3 regions of the Corynebacterium frankenforstense DSM 45800 genome follow, and region 2 is predicted to be linked to each of the others. Evidence: predicted binding sites of a transcription regulator. Region 2 holds the regulator's gene; each other region holds the start of a gene.
The links. Region 2 encodes LexA, which represses DNA repair genes until DNA is damaged. Its sites were predicted from a motif close to CGAACANNTGTTCG; they were not measured.
Positions count from the first base shown of each region.

Region 1: a site for LexA is predicted at 3,737-3,750, ahead of recA (recombinase RecA). Genes of this name have one in related genera too.
Region 3: a site for LexA is predicted at 1,964-1,977, ahead of CFRA_RS02515 (error-prone DNA polymerase). Genes of this name have one in related genera too.

Region 1 is NZ_CP009247.1:1,605,559-1,611,401, reverse strand. It holds gene CFRA_RS07060 (CinA family protein) at 1-143, shown strand, start outside; gene CFRA_RS07055 (helix-turn-helix domain-containing protein) at 192-536, opposite strand; gene CFRA_RS07050 (PspA/IM30 family protein) at 665-1,501, shown strand; gene CFRA_RS07045 (energy-coupling factor transporter transmembrane component T family protein) at 1,533-2,165, opposite strand; gene CFRA_RS07040 (energy-coupling factor ABC transporter ATP-binding protein) at 2,165-2,848, opposite strand; gene CFRA_RS07035 (biotin transporter BioY) at 2,826-3,425, opposite strand; gene CFRA_RS07030 (DUF3046 domain-containing protein) at 3,510-3,716, shown strand; gene recA (recombinase RecA) at 3,898-5,022, shown strand; gene CFRA_RS07020 (regulatory protein RecX) at 5,026-5,610, shown strand; gene CFRA_RS07015 (glutamate ABC transporter substrate-binding protein) at 5,607-5,843, opposite strand, start outside.
Region 2 is NZ_CP009247.1:1,091,651-1,097,493, forward strand. It holds gene CFRA_RS04740 (1-phosphofructokinase family hexose kinase) at 1-427, opposite strand, end outside; gene ptsP (phosphoenolpyruvate--protein phosphotransferase) at 601-2,289, shown strand; gene CFRA_RS04750 (DeoR/GlpR family DNA-binding transcription regulator) at 2,552-3,331, opposite strand; gene lexA (transcriptional repressor LexA) at 3,660-4,355, opposite strand; gene CFRA_RS11590 (hypothetical protein) at 4,660-5,058, shown strand; gene nrdR (transcriptional regulator NrdR) at 5,140-5,598, shown strand; gene hrpA (ATP-dependent RNA helicase HrpA) at 5,611-5,843, opposite strand, start outside.
Region 3 is NZ_CP009247.1:581,464-587,306, forward strand. It holds gene CFRA_RS02505 (hypothetical protein) at 220-972, opposite strand; gene CFRA_RS02510 (hypothetical protein) at 1,042-1,860, opposite strand; gene CFRA_RS02515 (error-prone DNA polymerase) at 1,987-5,151, shown strand; gene CFRA_RS02520 (HNH endonuclease signature motif containing protein) at 5,610-5,843, opposite strand, start outside.

The sequences.
Region 1 (5,843 bases), 510 kb from region 2:
TCGGCGAGGTCCATCTGGGCCTGGCGCACGCTGGGGAGGCCACGCGCACCCGGCGGGTGGACCTGGACGGCTCGCGCGCGCAGATCCGGGCGGCGGCCGTGGACGCGGCGCTCGGCTTCCTGGCCGAGGCGCTCGCGCTCTAGTTTCCTACTTCTTGCTCTGCTTACTCGGCAAGCCTTACTCGGCCGGCCTTACTCGGCCGGCAGCTCGGTGAGTTCCTCGACGGCCTCGTCGATGGCCTCCCCGATGGCCATGGAGCCGGCGGCCTCGATGAGGACGTCCGCCAGCGAGACGCCGAGTCCGTGGCAGACGGCGGCGAGCAGTTCGGAGGAGGCCTCCTTGCGGCCGCGCTCGATCTCGGAGAGGTAGCCGGGGGAGACCCGGGCGGTCTCGGCGAGCTCGCGCAGGGTGACGTTGCGGTCGCGGCGGAATCCGCGCAGCGCCTCGCCGAGAGCGGCACGCAGGAGCGGCTCGGGGCGGCGCCGGCGGGTGTGCGCGGGCGCCTGGGCGGTCATTACGGCGGTATCGGTGAGCATCACTATCCACAACGGTCCGGACGCCGGTTTTGTTCCCGGCTTGTGTTCCCGGCGGTGTTTTGTCCCGGCGGTGGTTTATCATGGGGGCAATTCAGACCGCCGACCGAAGCAGGAGGCCGACCACTCTCATGGCGAACCCGTTCAAGAAGTTCTGGAACTACCTCATGGCGCTGTTCGACAACAAGATCGAGGAGAACGCCGACCCGAAGGTGCAGATCCAGCAGGCCATGGAGGAGGCGCAGCGTCAGCACCAGGAGCTCTCGCAGCAGGCCGCCGCCGTGATCGGCAATCAGCGCCAGCTCGAGATGCAGCTCAACCGCCGCCTCGGGGAGATCGAGAAGCTGCAGGCCAACACCAAGCAGGCCCTCAAGCTCGCCGACAAGGCGCGTGCGGACGGCGACGAGCGCAAGGCCGTCGAGTACGAGAACGCCGCCGAGGCCTTCGCCGCCCAGCTGGTCACCGCCGAGCAGTCGGTCGAGGACACCAAGCAGCTGCACGACCAGGCGATCCGCCAGGCCGAGCAGGCCAAGGCCGCCGTCGAGCGCAACGCCGCCCAGCTCCAGCAGAAGGTCGCCGAGCGCTCCAAGCTGCTCAGCCAGCTCGAGCAGGCCAAGATGCAGGAGAAGGTCGCCGAGTCCGTCCAGTCGATGAACTCGCTGACCCAGCAGGGCTCCTCGCCGAACCTGGACCAGGTCCGCGAGAAGATCGAGCGCCGCTACGCCAACGCCCTGGGCCAGGCCGAGCTCGCGGAGAACTCCGTCGAGGCCCGCATGGCCGAGGTCCAGCAGGCCGGTGTCCAGATGGCCGGCCACTCGCGGCTCGAGCAGATCCGCGCGGAGATGAACGGCGGGAACGAGGTCACCTCGGGCCAGCAGCGCGAGGCGATCGAGGGCGGCGCCCCGGACACCTCGAACGTCAGCGAGGACGCCGTCGCCCGCCGCATGCGCGAGCTGCGCGGCGAGTAGTCCACCGCAGGTAGTTCACCGCAGGGGCCGCTCAGTCACCCGCGCCGCGGGCGGCGAGCGCCTCGGCGAGTGCGCGGGCGCGCCGCAGCGAGCGCACGATGACGGGGGTGGCCACGGCGGTCAGCGAGAAGCCGGCGCCGCGGGCCCGGCGGGCGTCGAGGACGTCGCCGACGGTGGCCAGCTGCAGGGGGATCAGCCGCAGCGTCAGCGAGAGCGCCAGCGCGATGTTCTCGGCCGGCACGCCGTAGCGCTTCAGCGGGCGCAGCCCGCCCTCCACGGCGTCGAGGAGCTCCTCGATGGTCGTGGTCAGCGGGAGCAGTCCCGCGCCCATGATCGAGCAGGCCAGCAGCCCCACGGTCACCGCCCCGGTGACCAGGTCGTTCTGCCACCACTGGAAGGCGCCGAGCACCAGCAGCAGGGGCAGCGGGGCCGCGATCTGCGCCCACGCTGCCGCCCACGGGATGCGGGCGACGAGGTAGCCGGCCGCCACGAGGACGGCGCAGATGGCCACCCCGACCGGGCTGCGCCCGAAGATGGTGGCCAGCAGGATGAAGAGGGTCACCACGACCAGCTTCAGGCCCGCGCCGGCGCGGTGGATGACCGTGTCGCCCGGCACGTGCACACCCAGCGGCACCGCGCGGGGCATCATCCGCATGCGTGCCATCAGCGCTCCATGTCCGCGACGTAGCGCGCGATGGTCTCGCGTGGGTCCCCGTCGGCGACGATCCCGCCGTCGCCCAGGTAGATCACCCGGTCGGCGTCGGCGACCAGGTCGAGGTCGTGGGTGACCACGATCAGCTGCTGGTCGAGCCCGGCGAAGACGTCGTGGATCATGCGGCGGTTGCGCAGGTCCAGCAGCGTCGTCGGCTCGTCGGCGATGACGGTCTCCGGCTCGGTGACGAGCACGGCGGTCAGCGCCAGCAGCTGCTTCTGCCCGCCCGAGAGCAGGTGCGGGGACTGGTCGGCGTGGCCGGCCAGGCCGAAGCGCTCCAACGCCGCGCGTGCCCGCTCGCGCCGCTCGGCGCGGGGCAGCCGCATCCGCCGCAGGGAGAACGCGACGTCGTCAATCACGCTGGGCATGACGATCTGGTTGTCCGCGTCGGAGAAGATGAACCCGACCTTGCGGCGCACCTCGCGGCCGTCCTCGACCGGGTCGAGGCCGTCGACGCGCACGGTGCCGGAGGTCGGCTCGCCCAGGCCGTTGATCAGGCGGGCGAGCGTCGACTTGCCGGAGCCGTTGGCTCCGATGACCCCGATCCGGTGCTCGGTGAGACTGAGGGAGACGTGGTCGAGGACGAGGCGTTCCTCGAACTCGACCGAGACGTCAGTGAACTCGATCGCGGGCATCGGTGTCCCGGGCGCGGTTGGGGCGACGCAGCAGGTCGGGGAAGGCGGCGTGGACGCCGAGGGCGACGATGACCATCACGACGCACTTGAGGGTGTCCGGCAGCAGGAAGGGGATCTGGCCGCCGGCCGCGGCGGCCAGGCCGATGCGCGAGCTGATCATCAGGCCCACGATGCCGCAGGCGTACTGGGTGAGCAGCGCGAGGGCCGCGGCGAGGATGAACCAGCCGATCTGCTCGCCCCGGCGGCCCGGGCGGGCGCGGTAGGCGATCAGGCCGGCGACGAAGGCGGAGATGAGGTAGCCGACGATGTAGCCGACGGTCGGGCCGCCCAGGGCGCTGATGACGGTGCGGCCGCCCGCGAGCACGGGCAGGACCAGGCCGATGACGAGGAAGAGGGCGACGGAGAGGAAGCCGCGGCGCGCGCCGAGCACGAGGCCGGCGAGGATGATGACGGCGTTCTGGAGCACGATCGGCACGCCGAGGGCGCCGACCGGGATGGAGACGAAGGCGAATACGATGATCAGGGCCGCGAAGACGGCGCAGTACGCGACGTCGAGAAGTTTGTTTCTCTGAGACATGTGAACAGCGTACAATGAACGCCGTTTAAGTGGAATCCCGGGGGCCGCGGACGCGCGTGCGTGTCGCGCCGTATGATCGTGCCCATGCGACTGACCGCCTTCCACCGCCTCGTCGCCGACGAGTTCGGCACCGAGAGCGGCGACTTCATCCTCCACTCCCACGTGCTCGCCGACCACGGCGCGACCGCTGAACAGTTGCTCGAGAGCGGGGTGGACCCGCGCGAGATCTGGCTGGCCCTGTGCACCGACTTCGAGGTGCCCGAGGAGCGTCGGCTCGGCCGCGACGACTGAGCGGCGTGTCGCGTTGAATTCGAACAGGCGTGCGTGTACGTTCGAACGCGACGCCCGGGACGGTCCCGCCACGCGGTTAGTGTGTGGAGCCGTACGGACCTGTCGGAGGGTCTAAGAGAGGTGAGGGGTGGCCGCGGCCGCCCCGGACACCCGATTGACGAGAAGAAGAGGCACCCCAAGAATGGCGAAGACGACCAAGAAGAAGGCCGCCGCTGCCGACGACCGGCAGAAGGCGCTCGACGCGGCCCTGGCGCAGATCGAGAAGGGCTACGGCAAGGGCGCGGTGATGCGCCTGGGCGACGAGAGCCGCCCGCCGATCAGCGCGATCTCCTCGGGCAACACGGCCATCGACGTCGCGCTCGGCGTCGGCGGTTTCCCGCGCGGCCGCGTCGTCGAGGTCTACGGCCCGGAGTCCTCGGGTAAGACCACCGTCGCGCTGCACGCGATCGCCTCGGCGCAGAAGGAGGGCGGCATCGCCGCCTTCATCGACGCCGAGCACGCGCTCGACCCCGAGTACGCCCGCGCCCTCGGCGTGGACACCGACGCCCTGCTCGTCTCCCAGCCGGACACCGGTGAGCAGGCCCTCGAGATCGCCGACATGCTCGTGCGCTCCGGGGCCATCGACATCATCGTCATCGACTCGGTGGCGGCCCTGACCCCGAAGGCCGAGATCGAGGGCGAGATGGGCGACAGCCACGTCGGCCTGCAGGCCCGCCTGATGAGCCAGGCGCTGCGCAAGATGGCCGGCGCCCTCTACAACTCCGGCACCACCGCCATCTTCATCAACCAGCTGCGCGAGAAGATCGGCGTCATGTTCGGCTCGCCGGAGACCACCACCGGCGGCAAGGCGCTGAAGTTCTACGCCTCCGTGCGCTGCGACGTCCGCCGCATCCAGACCCTCAAGGACGGCCAGGACGCCATCGGCAACCGCACCCGCCTCAAGGTGGTCAAGAACAAGGTCTCCCCGCCGTTCAAGATCGCCGAGTTCGACATCATCTACGGCGAGGGCATCTCGCGCGAGTCCTCGATCATCGACCTCGGCGTCGAGCAGGGCATCGTCAAGAAGTCCGGCTCCTGGTTCACCTACGAGGGCGACCAGCTCGGCCAGGGCAAGGAGAAGGTGCGCCTCTCGCTCAAGGAGAACAAGGAGCTCGCCGACGAGATCGAGCACAAAATCTTCGTCAAGCTCGGCGTGGGCAAGTACGCACAGGAGAAGGAGGCGGAGAACGCCGAGGGCGGGGACTCCGACGCGCTCTCCGACGAGCCGGTCGACGTCGTGCCCAACGTCGACTTCGACGACGAATAACCCGTGGCACCGGACCCCGAACGCCTCGCCCGCGCCGTGGCCGCCCTCGAGGCGGCCGCCGCGGGCGCGAACCCGATCCTCGACGAGACCGAGGAGGAGGCCAAGGCCGCGGTCCGCGAGCGGGCCCTCGGCCTGCTAGACCAGCGAGCCCGCTCCCGCGCCGAGCTGCGCGGGCGGCTCAAGGACAAGGACTTCGACTCCGACGTCATCGACGCCGTGCTCGACGACCTCGCCGGCGCGGGCCTGATCGATGACGCCGCCTTCGCGCGCGAGTGGGTGCGCCAGCGCGCCTCCCGCCGCGGCAAGTCGCGGCGCATGCTCGACCACGAGCTCGAGCGCAAGGGGGTCGGCGCCGGCGAGCGGGCGGCCGCCCTCGACCAGATCGACCCCGAGGACGAGCGGGAGCGCGCGCTCACCCTCGCCCGCAAGAAGGCCCGCTCCGTGCGCGAGGTGCCGGCCGACCGCCGCGAGCGCGACAAGGCGCTGCGCCGCATCGTCGGCGTGCTCGCCCGCCGCGGCTTCCCCGAGGGCATGTCCCTCGCGCTGGCCCGCCAGGCCCTCGACGAGCGCCTCGGGGAGCTCGACTAGTCCTCGGGACCGGCGGGGGAGACCCCGGCCGCGTCGCCCAGGTTCTTCTCGATCAGCTCCGCGATCTCGCCGTTCTCCTGCATCTCGCGCAGCGCGTCGTCGACGGCCTCCGCCCCGGCCTCGTCGCCGGGTGCCAGCCCGATGCCGTAGTGCTCCACGCTCAGCGGCTCCGTCGAGTTCCTCCGGTGCAGCTCCGTCATCCGCAGCCGCGAGGGCTGCTGGTCCGCGTAGCC
Region 2 (5,843 bases):
CCCCCGGCGGCAGCGAACCGGCGAGGACGACCCACTGCCCGGCGCCCTCGGGCACCGCGGCGATGAGGGCCTCGGTCAGCTCGGCGCGCTCGGACCCGGAGAGCTCCGGGCCGGGGCCGTTGAGCTTGGTGGTGGTGCCGTCCGGCTCGGTGACCGTCGTGTTCGTGCGGGCCGAACCGGCGACGGTGACGTCGCGGTGCGGCACGCCCGAGGCGGCGACGAGCGAGACGAAGGGGTCATCGGCGCCGGCGGGGAAGACGGCGAGGGTGTCGGCCCCGGCCAGCTCCGCGGCGTGGGCGACGTTCACCCCTTTCCCTCCGGCGACGTGCGTGGTTGACTTGAGTCGAAGCACGGCGCCGCGCTCGAGCGGGCCGTCCAGCTCGAGCGTGGCGTCGGTACTTGGATTGGGGGTCAGCGTGACAATCACGGTGGCGCATCCTCCTGCGGGCAGGGCCAGTTCGTTCCGCGCTCCATCATCGCCCGGTTGTGTGGGAATGTCAAGCGTTTTATGTGAGTTTATGTGGGGAACTTTGGGGTTTCATGTCCGGTCGGTAGCCGTTCATGTGGAAATCCAACGAATGGTTCACTAGTATCGGATGCATGACTTCAGGCACTGACACCACCACCTTCACGGGCACCGCGGTTGTCGCCGGTACGGCGTACGCCCCGGTCGTCTGGGTGCGTCCCCGCCCCGAGCTCCCGGGCTCCGCACGCACCGTCGCCGAGGATGAGCGCGACGCAGAGTTCGAGCGCTTCGTCACGGCGGCAGACACCGTCGCTGACCGACTCACCGCACGCTCCGCCGAGGCCTCCGGCCCGGCCGCCGAGGTGCTGCAGGCCACCGCCGGGATGGTCCGCGACCGCGGCTGGCGCAAGGCCGTGCGCAAGAACGTGCGCGGCGGTGCCGACGCCGAGTACTCGGTGGTCCAGGCCACCAGCAAGTTCATCAACATGTTCACCGCGGCCGGCGGCCTGATGGCCGAGCGCACCACGGACCTGAAGGACATCCGCGACCGAGTCATCGCCGAGCTGCGCGGCGAGGAGGAGCCCGGTCTTCCCTCCATCGACGGCGAGGCCATCCTCTTCGCCGACGACCTCTCCCCGGCGGACACCGCCGCGCTCGACATCGACCACTACAAGGGCCTGGTCACCGAGCTGGGTGGCCCGACCAGCCACACCGCCATCATCGCCCGCCAGCTGAACCTGCCGTGCATCGTCGCCGCGGGCCGCGAGATCTCCGAGATCACCGCCGGCACCCGCGTGATGGTCGAGGGCAGCCAGGGCGTCGTCTACGTCGAGCCCGACGAGGAGGACGCCCGCCGCCAGGTTCGCGAGTCCCAGGAGCGCGCCGTCAAGATCGCCGAGTGGCGTGGCCCGGCCCAGACCTCCGACGGCCACCGCGTCCAGCTGCTGGCCAACGTCCAGGACAGCAACGCCGCCCGCCTGGCCTCCGAGACCCAGGCCGAGGGCATCGGCCTGTACCGCACCGAGATGAGCTTCCTCTCCGCGACCGAGGAGCCCAGCGTCGACGATCAGGCGGCCCTCTACAAGAAGGTCTTCGACGCCTTCCCGCACTCCAAGGTCGTCGTGCGCACCCTGGACGCCGGCTCCGACAAGCCGATCGCCTTCGCGAACATGGACGAGGAGGAGAACCCGGCGCTCGGCGTGCGCGGCCTCCGCATCGCCCGCCAGAACCAGTCGCTGCTGACCCGCCAGCTCGACGCCATCGCCAAGGCCGCCGAGGGCCGCGGCGAGGACGCGCCGACCTGGGTCATGGCCCCGATGGTCGCCACCGCCCGCGAGGCCGAGTGGTTCTCCACCCTCTGCCGTGAGCGCGGCCTGACCCCGGGCGCGATGATCGAGGTCCCGGCCGCCGCCCTGATGGCCGACAAGATCATGCCGCACCTGGACTTCGTCTCCGTGGGCACCAACGACCTGACCCAGTACACGATGGCCGCGGACCGCCTGTCCTCGCAGCTGGCGTACCTGACCGATCCGTGGCAGCCCGCCGTGCTGCGCCTGATCCAGCACACCTGCTCGGTCGGCCGCGACACCAACACCGCCGTCGGCGTCTGCGGCGAGGCCGCCGCCGACCCGCTGCTGGCCTGCGTGCTCACCGGCCTGGGCGTCAACTCCCTGTCGGCCGCCTCCACCGCGATCGCCGCCGTGGGCACCCGGCTCTCCGAGTCCACGTTCAAGCAGTGCCAGGAGGCCGCCGAGGCAGCCCTGGACGCCGTGGGCGCAGTGGTCGCCCGCGAGAGCGTGCGCAAGATGCTCGTCGGCGAGTAGGCCGCGAGCGCGCCGGCTGCGACCGGCGTGACGCAGCCGCCCCGGGCCTCGAGAGAGGTCCCGGGGCGGTTTCTTCTTGTCTGCTCTGCCGAAGCAGGGGGCGGAGAGAGGGGAGACTGTGGCGTCCAGGGATCTCTGGAGAGGCGGCTCGGGGTCTCGCGCGGAGTGCCCGGAGACGGAAAACGCCGCCGTACGCCCCGGGTGAGGGGCGCACGGCGGCGATCAGCGGGACGTCGTCAATTGAAGGACGTCCGGCGGGGCGTCACTCCGCGAGGACGACCTGGACGTTGTGCTCGCGCAGGGCGCGCACGAAGGACTCGGGGGCGGTGGCGTCGGTGATGACGACGTCGATGTCGTCGATCGAGGCGAAGCTGACCAGGTAGTCGTTGCCGATCTTCGACGAGTCGCACAGCACGACGACGCGGCGGGCGTTGGTGACCATCGCGGACTTGATGGCGGCCTCCTGGGCGTCGGCCGTCGACAGGCCGTGGTCCAGGGTCAGGGCGTTGGTGCCGATGAACGCGACGTCGGCACGCATCAGCGCCAGGGTGCGCAGTGCCGTGTCGCCGACGACGGCCTGCGTGATCGCGCGGACGCTGCCGCCGAGCAGCTGGATCTCGCTGAGACCCTTGTTGGCCAGGTTCAGGGCGATCGGCAGGGAGTTGGTCACGATGGACCACTGGTTGGCCTGGCCGGAATCGGAGATGAGGTCGGCCAGCGCGGTCACCGTGGTGCCGGCGTCCAGGAACATGCCGCCGGGCGGCTCGGGCAGGAACTCGAGCGCGGCGCGGGCGATCGCGGACTTCGCGGTCGGCGCGGAGCGCAGGCGCGCGTCCAGGGAGAGCTCGGTGGTCTGGAAGGACTGGGTGGCCACGGCGCCGCCGTGGACGCGGTGGACGATGCCCTCCTTGTCGAGCACGGCGAGGTCACGACGGATGGTCTCCGCCGTGACGTCGAAGCGTCTGGCCAGTTCGGTGACGTTGACGCGGCCCTCGACCGCGGTCTGTGAGGCGATCTGGCGTCGTCTTTCCTCGGCGTACATCTCGCTGGGCGCCTCCTCAGATGGGGAAATGTTTATGAGAGTGCGGGGGGAGTGGCAGAAAATGCCCGATGCCAACATTAAACCACAAAAACAGACATTGTACATAAGCGGTGGGACCCTATAGCAGCAAAAATAACCGAGCCATTGTGTGTGAATGTGCCCGGGTAAACATTGCTCTTCCGGTTCGACCTGCACCTGCGATGCAAAAAGAGGGACCCGTCACGGAAGCGTGTGACGAGTCCCTGAGGCTGGATCGGCCCCACGAACGGGGGTGGACGGGCGGGCGAGGCCCGTCCGGGCGTGCGTGGGGCCGGCAGGAGGGGAGGTGCTAGAGCTTGCGCATGACCGAGACGACCTTGCCCATGATCTCGGCGTCGTTGCCCGGGATCGGCTCGAAGGCGTCGTTGTGGGGGAGCAGCCACACGCCGCTGGAGTCGCGGTGGAACTCCTTGACGGTCGCCTCGCCGTCGATGAGCGCCGCGACGAACTCGCCCTCCTCGGCGACCGGCTGGGAGCGGACGATGATCCAGTCGCCGTCGAGGATGCCGGCGTCGCGCATCGACTGGCCGGAGACCTTGAGCATGAACAGCTCGCCGTCGCCGACGATGTCCGCGGGCAGCGGGAAGTAGTCGTCGATGTTCTCCTCGGCCAGGATCGGTGCGCCCGCGGCGATGGAGCCGACCATCGGCACGAAGGAGGTCTGCGCGTGCTCCGGCGGCTCCGGGGTACCCTTGCGGCCCTTCTTGACCGGGGCGCCGGAGAGGTCGCGGACGTCCACGGCGCGGGGCTTGTTCGGGTCGCGGCGCAGGAAGCCCTTCTTCTCGAGCTCCTTGAGCTGGTAGGCGACCGAGGAGGTCGACTGCAGGCCGGCGGCGTCACCGATCTCGCGGATGCTCGGCGGGTAACCGCGCAGCACCACCGCGTCGCGGATGACCTCCAGGATGCGGCGCTGGCGCGCGGTCAGGCTCGCGGGGTCTCTGGTGGTGGAGTTCTTCTGCTTCTTGGTCGATCGGTTGGTGGCCATGGTCGCGCGCTCCTGGTCTTCGTCTCTCTCTGGCCGGCTGGTCCGGGCCTGCCGGCGGTTCGCTCTCGGCCGGTCGGGGGCCGTTGTCGTCGGCCCCGTCATCCGGCTGTGGTCGGTTTGCGTTCAGTATAGCGCGTCCATGGCAACTGTGTTCGAGGATTTTGCCCGGCGTGGTGGACACACGCCCGGGCGGGTGCTATAACTCGAACACGTACCCGTAATCGAACAGATGAACTAGTCGATGTTCGAACAGTCACGCCCGGTCTTTAGGGTGGACCTCGAACACGGCGAAAGGAGAACCCCCATGACCATCTCGATGCAGCGTAACGCACAGTTCGTCCGGCCCGACAACGGTACGGTCGACGTCCGGAACACCGTGGCCGCACCGCTGGTGTGGGAGCCCGGTCAGGGGCGCTCGACGGCCGGTGTTCGAACGCTCGAGATTTCGAATACCGCCTCTCCGGGCGGGCGTGCCGGGATACCCGCCGGGGGTACCCGGAAGGGCGGTGCCCGGCGAACGTCTCGGCGAGTCCAGGAGCAGCGCAGTTCGCTGCTGGTCGGTGCGATCTGCGGGCTGGTGCTCGTGCTGGGCGCCCTGATCTTCGGCGAGTCTGACGACGCCGCCGGCTACCCGCCGGTCAACATGGGTTCGGCCACCCACCAGATCTCCACCGTCGACTTCGACGCCACCGCGGCGAAGTAGGCGGGTCCGGGCGGACACTAGACTCGGGTCGGTGCCCGGACGCCCCGGGCGAGCCGTCCCGGACCTAGGAGGGTGCCCGCAGTGTACTGCCCGTTCTGCCACAGCGACCGTTCCCGCGTGATCGACTCGCGCGTCATCGACGCCGGAACGGCCATCCGTCGCCGCCGCGAGTGCACCGCCTGCGAGGGCCGCTTCACCACGATCGAGAAGGCCGTCCTGCTGGTGGTCAAGCGCAACGGCGTGACCGAGCCGTTCAGCCGTGACAAGGTGGTCAATGGCGTCCGCCGCGCGTGCCAGGGCCGCGACGTGCCCGACGACGCGCTGAAGCGCCTCGCCCAGAAGGTCGAGGAGAAGGTGCGCTCGAAGGGGCCCTCGCAGGTCAACGCCAACGACATCGGTCTGGCCATCCTCGAGCCGCTGCTCGAGCTCGACGAGGTCGGCTACCTGCGCTTCGCCTCGGTGTACAAGTCCTTCGAGTCCGCCGAGGACTTCGAGAAGGAGATCCGCATGATGCGTCGTCGCGCCCGCGAGGCCGAGTAGGGGAGACCCGGCCTACAGCTTCGCGATCGCCTTCTCGATGCGCCGGCGCGAGACCGAACCCGCCGTGCCCAGACGCTGGGCGAAGAGGCTGACCCGGAACTCCTGGATCTGCCACTGCACGTCGCGTACCGCCTTCGTGCGCCACGCCGCCGCCGGGCGACCCGACATCTTCTTCTTCAACGCCGCCTTGACCGCCTCGACCTCGTCCTGACGGTCGGCGTCGCGGTCCGGGTCCTCCTGCATCT
Region 3 (5,843 bases), 510 kb from region 2:
GCTTATGTCAGCAATTTTATGGCCCGCACATCGGCGATATCACCGTGAACAGGGAGTGCTCCCCATCTCACCGCGCCGCTCAAGGTTCGGCTGGGGCCGCGGATGTCGTCGGTCCGGCGGGGCGCCCGGCGATGAGGGGTCGGCGGGCGCCCCGCCGGAGTTGTCCTGCGTCGGACAGCGCCGGCCGCGACATGGTCGGCTCGCCACTCCGCGGGCCGGTCAGTCGCCGGGGTGCTCGGCCAGGGTGACGTCGGCCTCGACGTGGCGGTCGGGGCCGACGATGGCGAAGGTGCGCCCGTCGCTGGCGCACTCCAGCCGGGTGGCGTCCGGGCGCTGGCAGGTCACCGTCGGGGTCTTCAGGCGCTCGCCGGGGCGCAGCTCGCCGCCGGCGGGCGGTACGCCCTCGAAGACGCCCCACGAGAAGCCGGCGTCGTCGAGGGTCTCCTCCGCACCGGAGGTGGCGAACGCGCCCGGCCGTCCGGTGAACGGCAGGTAGCCCATGTCCTCCAGGTCCGGGGCCGAGTCGTCCGGCGTCGCGGTGCAGTACGTGCCGCGGTCGTCGCTGAAGGTGCAGGTCACCTTGGCGTCTGCGCCGACGTCCGTGGCGAAGATGCCGATCTCGTCCGCCGCACCGCCCGGGGCGGCGAAGCGCTCCGGGGCGACGTCGACGAACTCGGCGCCGCTCCGGTCGGTGTCCTGTTCATCGGACGGCTCCGGGGAAGCGCCCGGCGACTCCGCCGAATCCGTCGCCGCCGTGGTCTGGTTGCCGGTCCGGCCGGTGCTCGCCTCGGCGGCGGACAAGGTGGGCGCCTCGTCGGGGCCCGGAGCCTGTGTGCAGGCGCTGAGGGCCATCGTCCCCACAGCCATCCCGGCGAGGACCGCAGCGAGAACGGCGCCCGCGGCGCGGACCCGGTGCGTGCCGCGGGTGTCAGCGGCGCCGGTGGCGGCCTCTCGGGTGGGGGAGTGCTTCATCGGTTCCTCCTTCATCGTCGATGCCGGCGGTCAGCTCCGGCGCGCGGTGCGTGTGAGCGGCCCGCCGGGTCAGCAGGGGTCGGAGAAGTCGGCGTCGTCGTTGAGCGTGCGCGCGTTGCCCCCGCGCGCCGCCTTGTCCGCGCACAGCGCCGCCTCGTCGAAGCCGTGGTCGTAGTAGATCGGGTAGACCGTCGCGCCGTCGTGGGAGGCGCGCAGCGAGGAGCACTGCCCGGGCTCGGTCGCCTGCGCCCCCGGATGCCGCGCGAGCCCCTCGTTGACCATGGTCTGCGGGTTGATCCCATGTTCGACCTGCACGGACTCGACGATGAGGATCCCGCGCCCGTCGCACTCCGGCAGGCTCAGACCTGCCACAGAGGTCAGGGTCGGCGTGGTGCCCGTGCTGCGGGAGCCGCCCGAGCTCGGCTGCTCATCGCACTTCTGGAGCTTCGCCTGCAGCTCCGCCGGCATCCCGTCGGCCGCCAGCCGCGCGGAGTTGTAGCAGGCCTGCTGCAGCCCCCACGTCGTGGTGCCGTCACGCTCGTACTCGACCCACGTGCCGTTCTCCCAGTGCAGCAGCTGCAGGCTGTCGGTCCGCGGCACGCCGACGCGGTTCCACTCCCCGTCGCAGAACTGCGAGTCCGTGAACTCCTCGAAGCCCGCCGCCGCCACCGTCGCCGGATCGCAGCGCTGCTCGGTCGACATCTCCGTGGTCCGCTCCGACGCCTTCCGGGTCGTTGCCCCGGCGTCCTGTGCCGCCGAACCGGACTCCGAGACCTCTGTGAGCACCGGTGCGTCCCCGGCACCCTCGTCGCCGCCCCCGGAGCAGCCGGCCAGGGCCGCCGTCAGGCCCGCCGCACACAACGCCGCCGACACCGCACGCAGTCGCATCGCACACTTCCTTCCTCACGGACTTCCCGGATAGCAATCGCGTCAGAGTCTACGGCCCGCCGCGCCCGCCCACCGGCATAACGGGGAACCGTCCCCACCTGTTCGAACAGGTGTACCATCACCGCCATGAGGTTCAACGGCGGTGAGACGCTCAGCTGGTCACGCATCGAGCGCATCCTCTCCGGCCGCCCGGGCCCCACCCCGGTGCCCGCCAACCACCTCGCCGCGACGGACGCGCCCACGGCGCGGGGCGGGACGTCGTCAATTGAGGTGCCCTTCGCCGAGCTGCACGCGGTGAGCTCCTACAGTTTCCTCGGCGGCGCCTCGGAACCCGAGGAGCTCGTCGAACGGGCCGTCGAACTGGGGCTTTCCGCGCTCGGCATCCTCGACCGCGACGGCTTCTACGGGGTCGCCGCCTTCGCCGAGGCCGCCGCCGAGGCCGGGCTGCCCACCGTCTTCGGCGCCGAACTCAGCCTCGACGCCGGCGTGCTGCCCGTCATCTGCCGCGGGCCCGAGGGCTACCGGCGGCTGTCTCACCTGATCGCCGACGCGCACATGGCCACCGGCGAGAAGGGTGCGGTGGCCTACCCGGGCCTCACCGCGATCGCCGAACACCTGGGCGGGCACTGCCTCGTGCTCGCCGACCACACCTGGGCGCCGCGCCTCGGCGAGCTGACCGCGGCCTTCGGTGCGCACGTCGTTCTCGAGTACCCCGCCACGATGCTGCCCGAGGACGCCGACAACCAGGAGATTATCGACGCCGCGCGGCGCGCCGTGGGCGCGCACGGGCACCGTCTGCGCGCCGTGGTCAGCACCCGGCCCGCCGCGGCGCGGCGCAGCGCCAGCAGGCTGGCGGCGGCCAAGCGCGCGCTCGCCCGGCGTCAGGCCGTCGGCGCGGCCGAGCCCGAGCTGCACCCCATGGGCGCGCCGTGGCTGCGCGGCGGTGCGCAGGTCGCGCGGATGCTGCCCGGGCGGCCCGAACTTATCGCGCAGACCGTCGCGATCGCCGAGGAGTGCGCCTTCACCCTGGACCTGGTCGCGCCCCGGCTGCCGGACTTCCCCGCGCCCGAGGGCCACGACGAGCTCAGCTGGCTGACGGAGCTGACCTGGCGGCGCGGGCGGGAGCGCTACGCCTCGCGGCCGGAGGGGGTGCGCGAGCGGGCGCGGGCGCAGATCCGCCACGAGCTGGCGGTGATCGGCAAGCTGGGTTTCCCGGGCTACTTCCTCATCGTCGACGACATCGTGGGGTTCTGCCGGCGCGCCGGGATCCTGTGCCAGGGGCGCGGCTCGGCGGCGAACTCGGCGGTGTGCTTCGCGCTGGGCATCACCAACGCCGAGCCGATCAGCGCTGGACTGCTCTTCGAGCGGTTCCTCTCCCCGGAGCGCGACGGGCCGCCCGACATCGACCTGGACATCGAGTCGACGCGGCGCGAGGAGGTCATCCAGTACGTCTACGGCCGCTACGGGCGTGAGCGGGCGGCGCTGGTGGCCAACGTGATCACCTACCGGCGCAAGGGGGCGCTGCGCGACGCCGCGCGGGCTCTGGGGTATCCGCAGGGCGCGGCCGACGGCTGGTCGAAGGGGATCTCCGAGCCGCCCGCGGACGTCGCCGAGCTGGCCGGGCAGTTCCGCGGGCAGCCGCGGCATTTGGGCATCCACTCCGGCGGCATGGTCATCTGCGACCGCCCGATCGCCGACGTGGTGCCCGTGGAGTGGGCGCGCATGGCGGACCGCTCCGTGCTGCAGTGGGACAAGGACGCCTGCGCGGCCGCCGGGCTGGTCAAGTTCGACCTGCTGGGCCTCGGCATGCTCGAGGCGTTGCACCACATGATCGACCTGGTCGCCGGCTCCACCGGGGAGACGGTGCGGCTGTGGGACCTCGACCTCTCCGAGGCCGGCGTCTACGAGATGCTCGCGCGCGGGGACGCGGTCGGCGTGTTCCAGGTGGAGTCGCGCGCGCAGTTGGCCACCCTGCCGCGGCTGAAGCCGCGCTGCTTCTTCGACCTGGTCGTCGAGGTGGCGCTGATCCGGCCCGGGCCGATCCAGGGTGGGTCGGTGCACCCCTATCTGCGCCGCCGCGACGGGCGCGAGGCGGTGGTCTTTGAGCACCCGGTGCTGGAGAAGTCGCTGGGCAAGACGCTGGGCATCCCGCTGTTCCAGGAGCAGCTGATGCAGATCGCGGTGGACGCGGCGGGCTTCACCGGCGGCGAGGCCGACCAGCTGCGCCGGGCGATGGGCTCGAAGCGCTCGCCGGCGAAGATGGCGGCGCTGCACGCCCGGTTCATCGCCGGGTGTGCGGAGACGTGCGGGCTGCCGGAGCAGGTGGCCGAGCAGTTGTGGACGAAGATCGTGGCGTTCGCCGCCTACGGTTTCCCGGAGTCGCACTCGCAGTCGTTCGCCTCGCTGGTGTTCTTCTCGGCGTGGTTCAAGCTGCACCACCCGGCGGAGTTCTGCGCGGGGCTGCTGCGCGCGCAGCCGATGGGGTTCTACTCGCCGCAGTCGTTGATTTCCGACGCCCGTCGCCACGGCGTGCGCATCCTGCCCGTGGACGTCTCCGCCAGCGCGGTCGAGGCGACGGTGCCGGAGCCGGGCGTGATCCGGCTGGGGCTGAACCTGATGCGCGGGCTGGGGGAGAAGGCTGCCGAGCGTGTGGTCGCCGCCCGTGACGCGCGGGCGTTCACCGGGGTCGCCGACCTGGCGCGCCGGGCGGACCTGAGCGTGCCGCAGACGGAGGCGCTGGCGAAGGCCGGGGCCCTGGGCTGCTTCGGCGTCGACCGTCGCCAGGCGGTGTGGGCGGCCGGGGTGGCGGCCACGGAGAAGGAGGGCATGCTGCCCGGTCTGAGCGCGGTGGAGGCTCCGGCGCTGCCCGGCATGAGCACCTTCGACCTGGTGGCCGCGGACATCGCGGCGACCGGGGTGACCCACGGCATGCAGCCGGTGGCGTTGCTGCGTTCGAGGTTGGCGTCGGCGGGCATCGTCGCGGCGTCGGACCTCGGTGCGATTGACGACGGCACCCGCGTGCGCGTGGCCGGCGTGGTCACGCACCGTCAGCGTCCGCAGACGGCGGCGGGGGTGACGTTCCTCGGGATGGAGGACGAGACGGGGCTGATGAACGTGATGGTCTCGCCGGGGTTGTGGAACCGGCAGAAGGTGCTCGCGCGCACGGCGCGGGCGCTGGTGGTGCGCGGCATCGTGCAGAACGCCTCGGGCGCGGTGACCCTCGTCGCCGACCGGCTCGAGGAGCTCGCGGTGGGCGAGGCCCTGAGCGCCGGCTCCCGCGACTTCCGCTAACTCTGCGGTTCTCTCCGGAAGCGGCCGCGAATGGCGCCCCGCTCTGCGCTAGTCCATGGCTGGTCAGCGGGCGTTCCGCTTCCATGTTTCTGCATTCGGGCATTCCGAATCCCCCGGCCGGTGCGCCGGGTTCTGTGGTTCGAAGGCGGTGACCGGCGTGATCCGTCTGCCGTGACGTGGATAAGCGGGAGCGGAGAGGGCTGGTCGGGGTACTCCGGCGGCTGCGTCCGGGGCATTCCCCGTGAGGGCACGCCGAATCGCCCGGCCGGTGCGCCGGGTTTTGTGGTTCGAAGGCGGTGACCGGCGTGATCCGTCTGCCGTGACGTGGATAAGCGGGAGCGGAGAGGGCTCGCCCCGGCACTACGGCGGCTGCGTCCGGGGCATTCCCCGCGAGGGCATGCCGAATTCCCCGGACGTAGGCCGGGTTTGTGGTTCGGTGGCCTCCGAGGGCCGGTGAGCTAGGCGGCCTGGGCGGTGCGGCGGGCGGCGTGCTCGGCCATCATCCGCCGCGCCAGAGTCGGCGTGGCATCCCGCTGGCGGCGCCCACCCGGCAACACCCGGTAGACGTCCAGTCCGTCGCGTTCGATCCGCCCGTGCCGGACCGGGCCTTCCGGGTCGTCGTCGTTGGCTCCGTTGTGGTACCTGCACAACGGCGTCAGGTTGTCGATGTTGGTCATCCCGCCACGCACCCA